One region of the Arthrobacter sp. C152 genome, then DNA from elsewhere that is predicted to be linked to it. Evidence: riboswitches for the same ligand, from Rfam matches in the RefSeq annotation. Region 1 holds a riboswitch; each other region holds the start of a gene.
What was found. A riboswitch is a leader RNA that binds a small molecule or an ion and turns the genes downstream of it on or off. The one in region 1 is predicted to bind thiamine pyrophosphate.

Region 1 (4,159 bases):
GCGCCGCTGGCCGCCCGGGTGTACGGCATCAGCCTAGTAGCTGCGGGCAGGGCCACGCACGCATGGCCCTACCGGATGGCCACGCGGAGCTTGTTGCGCCACGGATCCTCAAAGCGGAGTTCGGCGCCGGTGTGGTGGGCTGGCACTCCGGCGACCTTGAGCCGGTCAGCCAGCGCCCCGACGTCGTCACCGGCGGGAACTTCGATGAGCACCTCGCCCAGGCCAAGCGTGTCCTTGCGGGGACCGGCGCCGCGGCTGTTCCAGACGTTCATGGCCATGTGGTGGTGGTAGCGCCCGGCGGAGACGAACAACGCCTGGCCGTGCCAGCCGGCGGTTTTTTCGAAGCCGAGTGTTCCGACGTAGAAATCGCGCGCGGTCTGCACGTCGCCCACCTGCAGGTGCACGTGCCCGACGCCGGCGGCCGTGGCGCGCTGGCTTTCAAGTGATTCCTCGGTGAGGTGCTGTTCGAGGTACCGCTGCGGCGGCAGGGCCAGGCTGTCCATGACGACGTCGGTCCCGTTCCATGACCAGTTGCTGCGGGGCCGGTCCCAGTAGAGCTCGATGCCGTTGCCTTCGGGGTCGGTGAAGTAGAAGGCCTCGCTGACGAGGTGGTCGGCGCTGCCGGTGAAGGCCCGCGGCTCGTACTGCGCGGCGGTGGCAATGGTGGCCGCCAGGGACGCCTGGTCCTCGAAGAGCAGCGCGGTGTGGAAGAGGCCCGCCTCGCCCCTGCCGGGGAGGTTCAGGCCCGGGGCCGGCGCGAGGTGCACCAGCGGCTTCCGGAGCCGGCCCAGGTACAGTCCCCCGTCCTGTTCCGCCACGACGTCAAGGCCGAGGGCGCGCTGGTAGTAGTCGGTCATGACCTTCATGTCGCCCACCTTGAGCATGACGGTGCCCATGGCGAGGTCGGCGGGTAGGAGGTCCTGGGTGGTGGCTTCTGCAGTCATTGAATGCTCCCTGTGGTGCGGGCCCTCCGGATGAGGTGTCCACCCATTAAAATTACTTGAAGCTTCAATTTATTCCAAGTGCCGGGCAGGGAATCTCCGGCGGCTTCGGCTCACCGGATGAGCCGGCCGCCGAGCACGACGTGCGCAAGCGCCCTGACCGTCTCTGGCACTGCCCGCGGGTCCTCGGCGCACACCACGACGTCGGCCCGGGCACCTTCGGCGAGATTGTCCCCTCCCAGCCACGTACGGGCTGACCAGCAGGCCGCGTCCAGGGCGGCGGCCATGGGGAGGCCGGCGGCGTGCAGGGCCAGGATTTCGTCCGCAATCCGGCCGTGGCGGATGACGCTGCCGGCGTCCGTGCCGGCGAAGATCCGCACGCCGGCTTCATAGGCCTCCGCTACCCGTTCGGCCCGGCGTTCCCAGAGCGCCCGCATGTGGGCGGCGTAGCGGGGAAACTTCGGCTCCGCCTGCGCGGCGATGTGGGGGAATGTTGCAATGTTGACCAGGGTGGGCACGATCGGCACACCCTGCTCCGCGAAGCGCGGCAGGTGCCGGGGCAGGAGCCCGGTGGCATGCTCGATGCAGTCGATGCCGGCGTCGAGCATCTGGTCGAGGGTGTCTTCGGCGAAGCAGTGGGCCGTTACCCGGGCGCCTTCGTCATGGGCGGCCTGGACGGCATCGCGTACGACGGCGGCGGGAAAGGACGGCGCCAGGTCACCGATGCCCCTGTCGATCCAGTCCCCCACCAGTTTGACCCAGCCGTCGCCGTCGCGCGCCTGCTTGCGGACGGCCTCGACGAGGCCGTCCGGCTCGACTTCCTCCGCGAACCCCCGCAGGTAGCGCCGCGTCCGCGCAATATGCCGGCCGGCACGGATGAGGACGGGGAAGTCCCGGCCGCCCTGCATCCAGCGGGTGTCCGCGGGCGAGCCCGCGTCCCGGACCAGGAGTGTTCCGGCGTTGAGGTCTGCCCTGGCCTGCTCTTCAGCGGTGGCGGAGTCGACGGGCCCGCCGGGGCCGAGGCCAATATGGCAGTGGGCATCCGCGAACCCCGGCAGCACCCACCCGTCGAGGATCCGGCCAGGCGGTGATGCAGGGCGGCTGAACGTGAGCCGGCCATCGACCGACCAGAGCCCGTGCTCCACGCTCTCCGGGCCGGTCAGGATGGGGCCGCTGAACTCGATGACTTCTGGCATCGGTACTTCCTTTCGCTGCCCGCACAGGCTAGCACCGGGGAATGTTACGGGGCTCGCTGCGGGGCGTGTGGTAGCTTCGTTCCTGACCACACGGGTGCCCCTGCAGGGGCTGAGATCGGGCTGACGCAGCCTGCGACCGTTGAACCTGTCCGGGTAATGCCGGCGAAGGAAGTGAGTATTCCTTGAGTACACAAAACACCCAGTTGAACCCTGCCCGGATCCCGGCCGGGGAGTCCGCGGAAGCACCGCAGGTGACCCAGTCCCTGAAGTCGCATTCGCTGGCGTACATCGAAGACGCCGGGTCCGGGATCCGGGTCCCGGTGACCGAGATTGCGCTGCAGGATTCGCCGAACGGCCAGCCCAACCCTCCCTTCCGGACGTACCGGACTGCGGGCCCGGGCAGCGACCCGGTACGCGGCCTGCAGCCCTTCCGGGAGCAGTGGATCGCAGAGCGCGGGGACACCGAAGCGTACAGCGGCCGGGAGCGGAACCTGCTCGACGACGGCCGCTCGGCGCTGCGCCGCGGCGCCGCCTCGGCAGAGTGGAAGGGCGCGCAGCCGGTGCCCCGCCGCGCCGTCGAAGGCCGCACGGTGACCCAAATGCACTATGCCCGGCAGGGGATCATCACGCCGGAAATGCGGTTCGTGGCGCTTCGGGAGAACTGCGACGTCGAACTGGTCCGCAGCGAGCTGGCCGCCGGCCGGGCGATCATCCCCAGCAACATCAACCACCCCGAATCCGAGCCGATGATCATCGGCAAGGCCTTCCTGGTGAAGATCAACGCCAACATCGGCAACTCTGCGGTCACCAGCTCCATCGCCGAAGAGGTGGACAAGCTGCAGTGGGCCACCCAGTGGGGCGCCGACACGGTCATGGACCTGTCCACCGGCGACGACATCCACACCACCAGGGAGTGGATCATCCGCAACTCCCCCGTGCCGATCGGCACCGTTCCCATCTACCAGGCCCTGGAAAAAGTCAACGGCGAAGCGAACGCCCTGACCTGGGAGATCTTCCGCGACACCGTGATTGAACAGTGCGAGCAGGGCGTGGACTACATGACCATCCACGCCGGCGTGCTGCTGCGTTATGTGCCGCTGACCGCCAACCGGGTCACGGGCATCGTCTCGCGCGGCGGGTCCATCATGGCCGGCTGGTGCCTTGCACACCACCAGGAGAACTTCCTCTACACCCACTTCGACGAGCTCTGCGAAATCTTCGCCAAGTACGACGTCGCGTTCTCCCTGGGCGACGGCCTGCGCCCCGGTGCCACCGCGGACGCCAACGACGCCGCCCAGTTCGCCGAGCTGGACACCCTGGCAGAGCTCACCCAGCGCGCCTGGGAATACGACGTCCAGGTGATGGTGGAAGGCCCCGGCCACGTGCCGTTCCACCTGGTCCGCGAAAACGTGGAGCGCCAGCAGGAACTCTGCAAGGGCGCCCCGTTCTACACCCTGGGCCCCCTGGTGACCGACGTCGCCCCCGGCTATGACCACATCACCTCGGCCATCGGCGCCACGGAAATCGCCCGGTACGGCACCGCGATGCTCTGCTACGTCACCCCGAAGGAACACCTGGGCCTGCCCAACAAGGACGACGTGAAGACGGGCGTGATCACCTACAAGATCGCGGCCCACGCCGCGGACCTCGCCAAGGGGCACCCGGGCGCGCACGAACGGGACGACGCCCTGTCCAAGGCCCGCTTCGAGTTCCGCTGGCGGGACCAGTTCGCGCTGTCCCTGGACCCCGAGACGGCCGAGGCGTTCCACGACGAAACCCTTCCGGCCGAACCGGCCAAAACGGCCCACTTCTGCTCCATGTGCGGGCCGAAGTTCTGCTCGATGCGGATCAGCCAGGACATCCGGGACGAATACGGGTCGGCCGATTCGCAGGCGGCGCTGGCGGAAATGGCATCCGGAATGCGGGAGAAGAGCGAGGAGTTCCTCGCCGCCGGCGGCAAGGTCTACCTTCCTGAACTGAAGGTGCCCGCGGGCAGCTAGGACGCCCGGGCCGGTTCGCTCC
Region 2 (4,159 bases), on a different contig from region 1:
GGCCTGATCCGCATCATGGGCTCCCGCGAGGAACTCGAAGCCGTACGAACGGAGGCAGCCGCATGATGCAGGCAGTCCTGGCCGTGACAGCCGTCATCCTTTCCCTGGCCGCCGCGGGGGCGATCATCAGGATCGCGCGCGGCCCCTCGCTGCTGGACCGGGTACTCGCGGCCGACGTGCTGCTCGCCATCCTGGGCGCCGCCCTGTGCATCGACATGGCAGTGAACCGCCACCTGAACAACCTCATGCTGGTGGTGGCCATCTCCATCATCGGCTTCATCGGGTCCGTGACAGTGGCCCGCTTCGTTGCCGACCGGAGGGTTGACCCCAATGAATCCTGACTTCTCCGGCCCCGATGCCTGGATCGACGTGGCCTCGGCCGTCTTTATGGTGGTCGGCGCCCTGATGTCCCTCGCGGCCGCCGTCGGCCTGCTGCGCTTCCCGGACCTGCTGACCCGGATGCACGCGGCCACCAAGCCCCAGGTCCTGGGCCTGTTCCTGCTGCTGGCAGCCATAGGCCTGCAGCTGAGGACGTGGTGGGTGTGGCCGGTGCTGCTGGTGGCCTGGATCTTCCAGCTCCTCACGGTCCCCGTGTCCGCGCACATGGTGGGCCGGGCGGGATACCGCACCAAGCACCTGCACCGGGAACTGCTCAGCGCGGACGAACTCGAGGCCGTCGTGCAAAAAGCCGCCGCCGAGGCTGCCCGCGGGGACGGCTCCGGCGACGGCGGTGCGCGCTAGGTCCTAGACGATGTCCTGGCTCTTGGCGAAGCGTGCGATGGCGCGCTGGGTGCCGCGGTTGGCCAGGACCTGGATGATGGCGCTGACCGACGCCGAAATCAACGCGAAGGTCAGGGCCGAACGCAGGCTGGTGGGGACATCCTCGTTCTTGCCGGTGGGCGCTTTCTGCCCGGTGGTCTTTTCCCAGACGGTGTTGACCACCTTGGTTCCGGCCAGGCCCGCGAGCAGGCTCACCCCGGTTCCGAGCAGCTTGATGAAAAGGTTCATTCCCAGTACTCCTTGACGGCGGAAAGCGGACTGCCTCCAGCCTAACCGCTGACCCCGGGCGGCCCGGCCAGGCCCGCCCGCCCTATCCGTCCAGAGCCGAGCCGAGGACGTCCCGGAGGGCTTCCACCACCAGGTCGTGGTCCTGCACCTGGGGCAGCCCGGAAACGGTGACGGTGGCCACCGCTCCCACTCCCGTGACGAAGATGGGGAAGGCACCCCCGTGCGCGGCGTAGCGGGACTGGTCGAACCAGGCGTTGTCTTCAATCCGGCCGCCGCCCAGCCGGCCCCGCAGGCCCACCAGGAGCGACGGCACCTCGTACCGTGCGGCGGTGCGCTGCTTGGCCCGGATCCAGTGGCCGTTGTCAGGCGTGGCGCCCGGCAGTGCGACATGGAAGAGGACTTGCTCGCCCTTGGTGATGTCGATGGCGATGGGAAGGTCCCGCTCCTTGCCCAGTTCCACGAGGAGGAGGCCAAGGTTCAGGGCGTCATCCGGGGAAAACCCGGGGAACTGCAGCTCCCGGACCTCCGCCTCGACGCGGGCGATCAACGCCTCCAGGGACCCTTCGGGCTGCGTGTCGAGGGAATCCGGATCGAACTCGGTCACATGCGGCGGATTGGCACTCATGCCCCACAATCTACCCCTCGCCAGGTGTAAACTTGACCACGCCCGCAAGGGCTGAAATACACGCCTGAATTGAACCAAAACCACCATTTACAACGACAGGGGAGCGCCGCCGTCGGCATCCCGGCCAGGCCGGGAAACCGCAGGTGGGCGCTGAGAGTGCGGACCGCCGCAGACCCTCGAACCTGATCCGGTTAGTACCGGCGCAAGGGAGTCGAGTTCTCGAAGTGATTGGCAACGGCAGTCAATGCCGGATTGCCTCGCTTTCCCCTCCTGTTACCCAGGAGGATCACATGAGCACAGCAGCAATCAAGAAGACCACCAGCAAGTCCTGGCGCGTCGTGGACATTGTGGTGGCGGCCCTCGTCGCCATCGCCGGCGGCGTCATTTTCTGGGCCTGGTCCCAGGGCGCGGCCGCGGTATCCGTGCCGATGAACGCGGCCTACCCGCCCCTGACCGGCCTCATCGCCGGCGGCTGGATGATCCCGGGTGTCCTGGGGATGCTGATCATCCGCAAGCCCGGAGCCGCGCTGTTCTGCGAAACCGTGGCAGCCACCGGTGAACTCCTCATGGGTTCGCAGTATGGCACGTCCGTCCTGTTCTCCGGCTTCGTCCAGGGCCTGGGCGCGGAGATCGTCTTCGCGATCTTCGTCTACCGCAAGTTCAACCTGCCCGTGTCCCTGCTGGCCGGTGCGGCATCCGGCCTGTTCTGCGGCCTGAACGACTCCTTCGCGCCCTGGGGCTGGAACATCGCCTACTCCGGCGCGGACAAGCTGGCCTACATCGTCTTCTGCATGGTCTCCGGAGCCATCATCGCCGGCGCTCTGTCCTGGATCGCGACCCGCGGCTTGGCCCGCACCGGGGTCCTGAGCTCCTTCGCCTCGCGCAAGGCCGCAACGGAGCCCGTCTTCTCCTGATGCCCGCCGCTTCCCAGGACGCCGGGGCTCCCGCCAGGCCTGCCGCCATCACCGCCCGAGGCTGGGGCTGGCGGCATGCCGGCAGGTCCAAGCCGGCCGTCAACGCCCTCAACCTTGACATCAGCCCGGGGGAGCGCGTGCTCCTGCTGGGTCCCTCCGGCGCCGGAAAGTCCACGCTCCTGCATGCCCTTGCCGGGGTGCTGGGGGATGTGAATGACGACGGCGAGGCGGGGGATGCCGACGAGGCGGGTTCGCTGCTGGTCGACGGGGAGTCCCCGCGCGCCCGGCGCGGCCATGCCGGGCTGATGCAGCAGGACCCGGAGACCCAGGTGGTCCTGTCGCGGCTGGGTGACGACGCCGCCTTCGGCGCCGAGAACCTCGCGGTGCCCCGCGACGCCATCTGGGCGCGCGTACACGAGGCGCTGGACGACGTCGGGCTTGCCCACCTTCCGCTGGACCACCCGACGTCGGCCTTGTCCGGCGGGCAGAAGCAGCGCCTCGCGCTGGCCGGCATCCTTGCCATGCGCCCCGGACTGATCCTGCTGGACGAACCCACCGCCAACCTGGACCCGGACGGAGTGCTGGAAGTCCGCGACGCCGTCGCCCGCTGCCTCGACAAGACCGGGGCCACGCTGGTGGTGGTGGAACACCGGGTATCCGTGTGGAAGGACGTCGTGGACCGGATCGTGGTCCTGCAGCCCGGCTCCGCCACTGAGGATGCCGTACTCCTGGACGGCCCGCCGGACCGCGTCCTTGCAGAGGCCCGGACCATGCTCGCTGCCGCGGGAGTCTGGGTGCCCGGTTACGTGCCGGCAACCCGAAGCCGTGCGGCAGTTCCGGCCGCCGGGGCGGGCAACCTCCTGCTGGCCGCCGAGCAGCTTGCCGTTTCCCGCGAGCGTCCGCGCCGCAGCGGCTTCCGGAAGGTGCCGCCGGTCCCGGTCCAGGAAGGCCTCACGGCCCAGGTCCGGGCGGGGGAGGCGCTGGCCATCACCGGGCCGAACGGTGCCGGTAAATCGACCTTCGCCCTGACGCTCGCCGGCCTGCTGGAACCGGTGGCAGGGACGGTGTCCGCCACGCTGGACCTGAGCCGCGGCGCGGGCATCGATCCGTACAAGTGGAAGGCCGAACAGCTGATTTCGCGGGTTGGCACCGTGTTCCAGGAGCCGGAGCACCAATTCGTGACGGGCAAGGTGCTCGATGAACTGCGCTTCGGCCCACGCCACCTGGGCCACGGCGGGGAACGGGTCGACGAGCTGCTGGAGCGGCTCCGGCTGACCGCCCTGGTGGATGCCAACCCGTACACCCTGTCCGGCGGCGAGAAGCGGCGGCTGTCCGTAGCCACCGTCCTGGCCGCCAGCCCGCAGGTCCTGGTGCTGGACGAGCCCACCTTCGGCCAGGACGCCAACACCTGGGCGGAGCTGGCATCGTTCCTGTCCGAACTACTGGACGCCGGCACCGCGGTGGTCTCCGTGACGCACGATGCCGAGTTCACCGCCGCCCTGGGCGGGGCCGAACTGCGGATGGCCGCGGCGGAAGCGGTGGCGCCATGAGGCAGCAACTCACCCTGCGCGGCAACCACGCGCTCCTGACCCGGGCCAACCCGCTGAGCAAG
Region 3 (4,159 bases), on a different contig from region 1:
AGCAGCCGGCGGTATTGGGCAGCACCCGGATGCCGTGGTCCACCAGCAGCTGGAACAGCGTGCCGGTCTCGGCGGTGGAGTAGCGCCGCATCGCCACCGTGGTCAGCGCCGTGCCGGATGCCAGGAGGGCGGCGCCGAGGCCGTCCAGGCTGGGCGCGCCACCGGTGCCCATGATCAGCCGGGATCCCAGTTCGACGCCGTCGATCACCAGGGCGTCGCCGTTGCCGGCCTGGCCGGCGGGATTGATGGTGCTGGTTTCGGTCATGGTGTCAGCCTCCCTGTACTGCCGTGACTAGTTCGATCTCGTCACCGTCGGCGAGCGCCGTGGCGAACCATTGGCTGCGCGGCACCACCTGGGCGTTGTGCGCGACGGCGACGCCGAGCTTCCTGCCGTCCGTCGCCTGGCCGTTGGCGGCGAGTGGGCGGCCGGTGACCTGGCTGACGAGCATGGTGATGGACGCGCCATCAGCCACCGTGTGGGGGTTTCCGTTGAGGGTGATGTTCATGCAGTCTCCTTGGTGTGCGTGCCGGCGGCTGTCAGGGGCCGGGAGAACCGGTCCGGGACGAAGGGCTCCCAGCGGGGATCGGCCGTGCCGTCCATCAGGTCCCTGCAGATGGCTGCCGCCGCGGGGGTGAGCAGGACGCCGTGGCGGAAGAATCCGGTGGCGATGACAAGGCCCGGAACATGGCCCGGGCCGGCGCCGGCGGGCTGCGGAACCCGGCCCAGCAGCGGGGCGTTGTCGGGGGTGCCGGGACGCGCGCGGGCGGTGCATTCCAGCAGCTCCAGTTCGGCGACGGCCGGCACCAGGGCCTGGGCGTCCCGCAGAAGCTGGTAGACGCCGCCGGCGCTTAGGCCGCCGGAGAGCGCGTCCTCCCGCTGGGTGGCACCGATGACCACGGTTCCGTCCTGGCGGGGGACGATGTACACCGGAATTCCGTGGACCAGCCCCCGGACGGTGGCGGTCACCAGCGGCCGGAGGTGCCGCGGCACGGCAAGGCGGAGGATGTCGCCGTGCACGGGACGCAGGGGCAGCTCAAGCCCCGCGGGCAGGCTCTCCAGTGCCCCTGCCTGCAGCCCGTTGGCCACCACGGTTTCCGCCGCCCGGATGCTGCCACCCCCGGCGAGGTGGACTCCGGCGACGGCACCGCCTTCCCACCGGAGCCCGGTTGCCCGGTCCGGCACGGCAAACCCGTCCACGGCCCCGGCCGCGGCCACGTCCGGTGTTGCCAGGGCAGCGGCGGCGAGCGCCCGGCGCAGGGACGCGACCAGCCGCCGCGGATCCACCTGGTGGTCGGCGGGGGTGTCCAGCGCGCAGGCGATCCCGGGGCTCAGCAGGGGCTCGCGGCGGCGGGCCTCCCGGACCGTGAGGGGCTCCACCGCCAGCCCGTTGGCCTGCTGCACGGCGCGGAGGTCCATGAAGGCCGCGCGGTCGGCGGCGTCGGCACCCACGGCGAGGGTCGGCGTCGTCTGGTATCCGGAATCGGAACCCGAAGCCGCGGCGACGCCGGCGGCAAAGCCGGGCCACAGCGATGACGATTCGAGCATGAGTTCCAGGAGGTCTTCCTCCTGGTAATGCAGTTCGCTGACCGGGGCCAGCATGCCTGCCGCGGCCCAGCTGGCACCGGTTCCCGGGGCGTCATCGACCAGCACGACCGAACGTCCGGAACGCTGTACCTCCCAGGCGATGCCGTGCCCCACCACTCCCCCGCCGATGACGGCGACGTCGGCCTGGATGGGGGGATCCGCGGGCCCGGGCGAAATGTTGAGGGGGCTGCTCACATGTTTCCTTCCCTACGCCGGCATTAACCGGATCAGGTCAAGCGGTCGGCTCTGACGCCCTCTCAGCCCGGCGCTTTGTGACAGCTGCCGCGGGCTCCCGCAGTACCTGCCCAGTTTAGAGGAACTAGGCTTGCAGGCATGAATCAGTCCCCCTCATTAATTCCCGCCCTGGACGCCGCCCGCCTGTACCTCTGCACGGACGCGCGCCGGGACCGCGGCGACTTCGCGGAATTCGTCGATGCCGCCTTCGCGGGCGGCGTTGACATCATCCAGCTGCGCGACAAGGGCATCGAGGCGGCGGAGGAACTGGACCTCCTGGCGGTGCTGAAGGAGGCAGCGGTGCGCCATGGCCGGCTGTGGGCCGTCAACGACCGGGCGGACATCGCGGTCTTGTCCGGGGCTCCGGTGTTCCACATCGGCCAAAAGGACCTGCCGCTGGCGGCGGCGCGCACCCTGGTCAACGGCAATGCGGCCATCGGCCTCTCCAGCCACACCCCCGCCCAGGTGGACGCCGCGCTCGACGCCGCAGCGGGTCCCTCCGGCCTGGATTACTTCTGCGTAGGCCCCGTCTGGGCCACGCCCACCAAACCCGGCAGGACCGCCGTCGGCCCTGAACTCGTGAAGTACGCGGCCGAAGCATCCCGGCAGGCCGGGGACGCCGTGCCCTGGTTTGCCATCGGCGGCGTCGACCACGGCAACGTGCACGAGGTGGCTGAAGCGGGTGCGCGCAGGATCGTGGTGGTGCGCGCCATCACGGAGGCCGCAGATCCCGCCGCGGCCGCCTCCTCCCTGCTCGACGCGTTGGACGCCGCCGGGTCCTGAGCCTGCGCTATCGGCGCACTTGGGGATACGCTGAGTTTTGTGTCACACCATCGGCTGGCCCCCAACGTCCACGACCACAAGAATGCCCTTGAGGCGGCGTTGGGTGCGCTGCGGACGGAACTGGAGCTGCCCGGCCCCTACCCCGCGGAAGCCGTAGAGGACGCCGAAGCGGCCGTCGCCTCGCTCGAGCTGCCGGCCTACGACCTGACCGGCGTAGGGTTCGTCACCATCGACCCCGCCTCCTCCACGGACTTGGACCAGGCGGTCTTCATCGAGCAGGAGGGCGCGGGCTACCGCGTGTTGTACGCGATAGCCGACGTGCCGGCCTTTGTGGCCCCGGGAGGTCCGCTGGATGCCGAGACGCGGCGCCGCGGCCAGACCTTCTACGCGCCGGACGGCCGCATCCCGCTCCATCCGGAGGTCATCAGTGAGGGCGCCGGCAGCCTGCTGCCGGGCCAGGACTGCTCTGCTTTCGTGTGGCATTTCGTGCTCGACGGCGACGCCGAAGTTTCCTCGGTCGGCGTCCGGCGTGCCCGGGTCCGCAGCCGTGACAAGCTCAGTTACAAGGGTGCCCAGGCGGCCCTGGACGCCGGCAGCGCCCACCCCGTGCTGGAGTTGCTCCGCGAGGTGGGCCTGAAGCGGGTGCAGCTGGAGCGGGCACGCAACGGCGCCAGCCTGAACATGCCGGAGCAGGAGATTGTCCAGCTGCCCGACGGCGGCTTCCGGATCGACGCCGTCCCGCAGCTTCCCATCGAGGACTGGAATGCGCAGATTTCGCTGATGACGGGCATGGCGGCCGCGCAGATGATGCTCGCCGGCAAGGTGGGCATCCTGCGCACCATGCCCGCGCCGGACGAACGCTCCCTGCGGCATTTCCGGCTGCAGACCGAGGTGCTGGGCAGGCCGTGGGACGGGGAAATGAGCTACGGCGAATATCTGCGGTCCCTGGACCCCAGGGACCCGCGCCAGCTGGCCATCATGCATTCGGCCGGCATGCTGTTCCGGGGCGCCTCCTACACGGCCTTTGACGGGGACGTGCCCGAAGACGCCGTCCAGTCAGCCATCGGTGCCGCGTACGCCCACACCACCGCTCCCCTGCGCCGCCTGGTGGACCGCTTCGTGCTGGTGATCTGCGAGGCGTTGAGTAACGGCGGGGACGTGCCCTCCTGGGCCCGCGAAGCCCTTCCGCTGCTGCCGGGGATCATGGCCGGGTCGGACCAGCTGGCGTCCCGGATGGAGCGCATGGCCCTGGACACGGTGGAGGCTGCGCTCCTGGTGAACCACATCGGGCAGGAGTTCGACGCGATCGTGATCTCCGGTTCCAAGCCGCAGAACGGAAACGGCAACGGCAAGAACGGGAACGGCAACTCGGGCATCATCCAGGTGGCCGAGCCCGCAGTGACCGCCCGTTGCGCGGGTGAACTCGAATCCGGCACCAAGGTCAGGGTCCGGCTGCTTGCCTCGGACATCGCTGCCCGGCAGGTCCATTTCGAACTCGTTCCCTAGGGTCTCAGCGCACGCCGTGGTGGTCGGTGCGGCGCATGCGCACCGCAACGA
Region 4 (4,159 bases), on a different contig from region 1:
GGCCGCCGCCGCACCGTGATTACCGAAGCGGAGTTCCTGGCGCGCCGGGAGTCCGTCGACCGGCAGATGATCGTCCGGCAGCGCGACGACAGGATCCAGATCGCCGTCCTCGAGGACGGCGTCCTGGCCGAGCACTTCGTCTCCAAGACCCAGCAGGACTCCCTGATCGGCAACGTGTACCTGGGCAAGGTGCAGAACGTGCTGCCCTCCATGGAGGCTGCGTTCGTCGACATCGGGCGCGGCCGCAACGCCGTGCTCTACGCCGGTGAGGTGAACTGGGAGGCCGTCAACCTCGAAGGCAAGCAGCGCCGCATCGAAAACGCCCTGAAGTCCGGCGACACCGTCCTGGTCCAGGTGACCAAGGACCCCGTGGGCCACAAGGGCGCCCGCCTCACCAGCCAGATCTCCCTTCCGGGCCGGTACTTGGTCTACGTGCCGGGTGGTTCCATGACCGGCATCTCCCGCAAGCTGCCCGACGTCGAGCGCAACCGGCTCAAGCGCATCCTCAAGGACCGGCTCCCGGAGCAGGCAGGCGTCATTGTCCGCACCGCTGCCGAAGGCGCTTCCGAGGAGGAGCTGACCCACGACATCAACCGCCTCCGTGCCCAGTGGGAGGGGATTGAAAGCCAGTCCACGTCCACGAAGATCCTGGCGCCGGAACTGCTGTACGGCGAACCGGACCTCACCATCAAGGTGGTCCGGGATGTCTTCAACGAGGACTTCTCGAAGCTGATCGTGTCCGGCGAAGAAGCGTGGGACACCATCGAGGCCTACGTCACCTATGTGGCGCCGGACCTGGTGGGCCGCCTGGAAAAGTGGACCAAGGACCAGGACATCTTCTCGGCCTGGCGCATTGACGAGCAGATCCACAAGGCCCTGGAGCGCAAGGTCTTCCTGCCCTCCGGCGGCTCCCTGGTGATCGACCGGACCGAAGCCATGACCGTGGTGGACGTCAACACCGGCAAGTTCACCGGCAGCGGCGGCAACCTCGAAGAAACAGTCACGAAGAACAACCTCGAGGCTGCCGAGGAAGTGGTGCGCCAGCTCCGCCTGAGGGACATCGGCGGCATCATCGTCATCGACTTCATCGACATGGTCCTGGAATCCAACCGCGACCTTGTACTGCGCCGCCTGGTGGAGTGCCTGGGCCGGGACCGCACCAAGCACCAGGTGGCCGAGGTCACCTCGCTGGGCCTGGTCCAGATGACCCGCAAGCGCATGGGCACCGGCCTGCTCGAAGTCTTCGGCGAGCAGTGCGAGGCCTGCGCCGGCCGCGGCGTGGTCACCCACGACGACCCCGTGGAGCACCGCCGTGCCAACATTGTCGCGGCGGAGCACCACGTACAGCGTTCGGACAACCGGCCCGAATCCAGGCCGGAAGCATCCCGGAACGAGGGGCACCGGACCGACAACGGCCAGCCCGCCGGACGTTCCGAGCGCAAGCGGCGGCGCGGGCGCGGCGGCCAGCAGCCGGAAGCTGCCCCGGCGGCGCCCGTGCATGTGCACACCGTCCATCCGGACCCGGCCGACGCCGAGCGGCACGCGAAGGCGGAGGCCACCAGGCTCGCCCTGGCCAACATCGCCGCTGCCGCCCACGCGGCGCACCTGCACGATGACGAGGTTGCGGCCGCCCGGCAGGCGGCGCCGGCCCAGCCGCTGGTGCAGCAGGAGTCCCCGGCAGAGCCGGAGAAGCACGACGCCGGCACCCGGCCGGCTGCCGTCCTCACCTTCGGCGGCGAAACAGTGCCGTTGCCGTTCGTGGACCACGCAGGGGAGCAGCAGGCCCAGCCCGCGCTCACCCTGGACCGGCTCGCGGAAGCTTTCGCGCACCTGGGACAGCCCGCTCCTGCCGTGGAAACCGCGCAGCCTGCTCCCGCGGTGGAAACCGCGCCCGCCGAGGCTGCGCCGGAGGCCAATCCTGCGGCGGCCGGCCCGGAAACGGCAGCGGCTGCCCCGGACCAGTCCCGCCAGCGCCGGCCGCGGCGCCACCGGGGTGCCAGCCGCGCCCAGGGCGCTGCCAACGAGACCACCGTCCAGCACCACGAGAGCGCGCCGGGGTCCGCCGCCGGGCACTCGCACGAGGCCAAGGCTCCGGAAACGGCGAAAGCCCAGTCAGCCGCTGCTGGCAAGCCCGCCGAGGAACCGATTATCCTCGGTGTCGGAGTGCCCGCGTCGGAGCTCTAGGCGCCAACGCATCACCGGAAGTCCCCGCGCCGCGGGCCGTTTCCCTCACGCCAGGGGAACGGCCCACGGGCGGGGACTTCCTGCATCCGCGGCAGTCACCTATTGCGGGCCGGCCATAACAGCTAGTCTGGAAACCGACACGGGGTGCCGCGCACAGGGCCGGCTGAGATCCACACCCGTTGAACCTGTCCGGCTAGTACCGGCGAAGGGATGTCCGTTGTCTTCGACCCTTTCCATGCCCCTGCCAGCTGCGTCCGGAAGCGCCGTGAAGCCAGCGGGGCGCGCGATCCCACGGGTCCTGTCCATCGCAGGATCCGACCCCTCCGGTGGCGCCGGCATCCAAGCCGACCTTAAGAGCATCGCCGCGCACGGCGGGTATGGCATGGCAGCCATCACCGCCCTGACAGCGCAGAACACCCGCGGCGTCCAGGCGGTCCACGTTCCCCCTGCCGCCTTCCTGGCCCAGCAACTCGAGGCGGTCAGCGACGACATCTGCATCGACGCGGTTAAGATCGGCATGCTGGGCGACGACGCCGTCATCGGCATCGTCCGTGACTGGCTTGCCGCGGTGCGTCCCGCCGTCGTGGTCCTGGACCCGGTGATGGTGGCCACCAGCGGCGACCGGCTGCTGAAGGAATCCGCGGAAGCCGCGCTCCGTGACCTGCTGCCCCTGGCCCACCTCATCACCCCCAACCTGCCCGAGCTTGCCATGCTGGTGGGCGAAGAGCAGGCGCAAACGTGGGCGGCGGCACTGGAGCAAGGGCGGCGGCTGGCCGACGCCACCGGTGCCACCATCCTGGTGAAAGGCGGGCACCTGGGCGGATCCGCCTGCCCGGATGCGCTGGTGAACACCTCCGGCCAGCTCTCCAGCGAAGTGGTGGAGGTGCCTGGAGAGCGGGTGCCCACCCGCAACAGCCACGGGACGGGCTGCTCGCTGTCCTCCGCGATGGCCACCGTGCAGGCGCGCGTGGGCAACTGGGAAGCATCCCTGCGTACGGTCAAGCCGTGGCTGGCCGGAGCCCTGGAAAACTCCGGACAGCTGGAGGTGGGGCAGGGGAACGGGCCCGTCCACCATTTCCACCACGTCCGGCCTTCCCTGCCGGAGGGCGGCTTCGCGGCACGGCTGTGGTCCGAATCCGAGCCGTACCTGGCCGAAATCCATGAGCTGGACTTCATCCGGGGCCTGGCCGGCGGCCACCTTCCCGAGAAAGAGTTTGCCTACTACCTCGCCCAGGACGCGATCTACCTCAACGGCTACTCCCGGGTCCTGGCGAGGGCCAGTGCGCTGGCCCCGTCGGAGGCGGAACAGCTGTTCTGGGCCGGGTCTGCCCGGCAGTGCCTCGAGGTGGAATCGGAGCTGCACCGGTCGTGGCTGAGCACCCGCCCGGCGCAGCGCGGCCTGGGCCCCGTGACCAAGTCCTACGTTGACCACCTGACCGCGGCATCGGCGTCGGGCAGTTACGCGGTGCTGGCCGCCGCGGTCCTGCCCTGCTTCTGGCTCTACGCCGAAGTGGGCGAAAAGCTGCACGCCCAGTTCCTGGCGGCGGGGGAGCCCCACGGCCACCCGTATGCGGACTGGCTGCGCACCTACGCCGACGAAGCCTTCGCCGAGGCCACCCGCCAGGCCATCTCGATTGTGGACGCGGCCGGGCGGAACGCCCCTGACAACGAACGGGACGCCATGGTGACGGCCTTCCGGCAGTCCTGCCAGCTCGAAGTCGATTTCTTCGACGCGCCGCGGCTGCATTCCTGACGTTCCGCCGGCAACTGCGCCGGTATCATGGAACGGCACGGTGACGGCGCGGCCGTGGGCCTGTGGTTACTATCACAACCCACCCGCCGGAACCAGCCTCATTTGCGGCCGGAGATGAAACTAGCGTATTCTTGATCTTCGGTGCTTACGCCAACACTTGGGTTTCTAACCCCACGGCGTTGAGGCACAGCGAGAAACCAGGCTTATTGAGCCGGTACCGCA

Region 2: another riboswitch for thiamine pyrophosphate. It lies ahead of ACYSM9_RS05520 (ECF transporter S component); the one in region 1 lies ahead of thiC (phosphomethylpyrimidine synthase ThiC).
Region 3: another riboswitch for thiamine pyrophosphate. It lies ahead of thiO (glycine oxidase ThiO); the one in region 1 lies ahead of thiC (phosphomethylpyrimidine synthase ThiC).
Region 4: another riboswitch for thiamine pyrophosphate. It lies ahead of thiD (bifunctional hydroxymethylpyrimidine kinase/phosphomethylpyrimidine kinase); the one in region 1 lies ahead of thiC (phosphomethylpyrimidine synthase ThiC).

What each region holds. Positions count from the first base shown of each region.
Region 1 covers NZ_JBTZSU010000011.1:16,727-20,885, forward strand. Annotated here, with positions in the region: gene ACYSM9_RS10065 (VOC family protein) at 69-944, opposite strand; gene ACYSM9_RS10070 (amidohydrolase family protein) at 1,055-2,137, opposite strand; TPP riboswitch at 2,218-2,325, shown strand; gene thiC (phosphomethylpyrimidine synthase ThiC) at 2,320-4,137, shown strand; gene ACYSM9_RS10080 (alpha/beta hydrolase) at 4,134-4,159, opposite strand, start outside.
Region 2 covers NZ_JBTZSU010000005.1:155,894-160,052, reverse strand. Annotated here, with positions in the region: gene ACYSM9_RS05545 (Na+/H+ antiporter subunit E) at 1-66, shown strand, start outside; gene ACYSM9_RS05540 (monovalent cation/H+ antiporter complex subunit F) at 63-341, shown strand; gene mnhG (monovalent cation/H(+) antiporter subunit G) at 331-741, shown strand; gene ACYSM9_RS05530 (DUF4235 domain-containing protein) at 745-1,008, opposite strand; gene ACYSM9_RS05525 (heme-degrading domain-containing protein) at 1,091-1,633, opposite strand; TPP riboswitch at 1,721-1,860, shown strand; gene ACYSM9_RS05520 (ECF transporter S component) at 1,924-2,547, shown strand; gene ACYSM9_RS05515 (ABC transporter ATP-binding protein) at 2,547-4,097, shown strand; gene ACYSM9_RS05510 (energy-coupling factor transporter transmembrane component T family protein) at 4,094-4,159, shown strand, end outside.
Region 3 covers NZ_JBTZSU010000014.1:62,527-66,685, forward strand. Annotated here, with positions in the region: gene ACYSM9_RS11845 (thiazole synthase) at 1-265, opposite strand, end outside; gene thiS (sulfur carrier protein ThiS) at 270-506, opposite strand; gene thiO (glycine oxidase ThiO) at 503-1,780, opposite strand; TPP riboswitch at 1,773-1,891, opposite strand; gene thiE (thiamine phosphate synthase) at 1,919-2,602, shown strand; gene ACYSM9_RS11865 (RNB domain-containing ribonuclease) at 2,642-4,108, shown strand; gene ACYSM9_RS11870 (MFS transporter) at 4,113-4,159, opposite strand, start outside.
Region 4 covers NZ_JBTZSU010000019.1:7,811-11,969, reverse strand. Annotated here, with positions in the region: gene ACYSM9_RS13675 (Rne/Rng family ribonuclease) at 1-2,184, shown strand, start outside; TPP riboswitch at 2,315-2,412, shown strand; gene thiD (bifunctional hydroxymethylpyrimidine kinase/phosphomethylpyrimidine kinase) at 2,420-3,937, shown strand.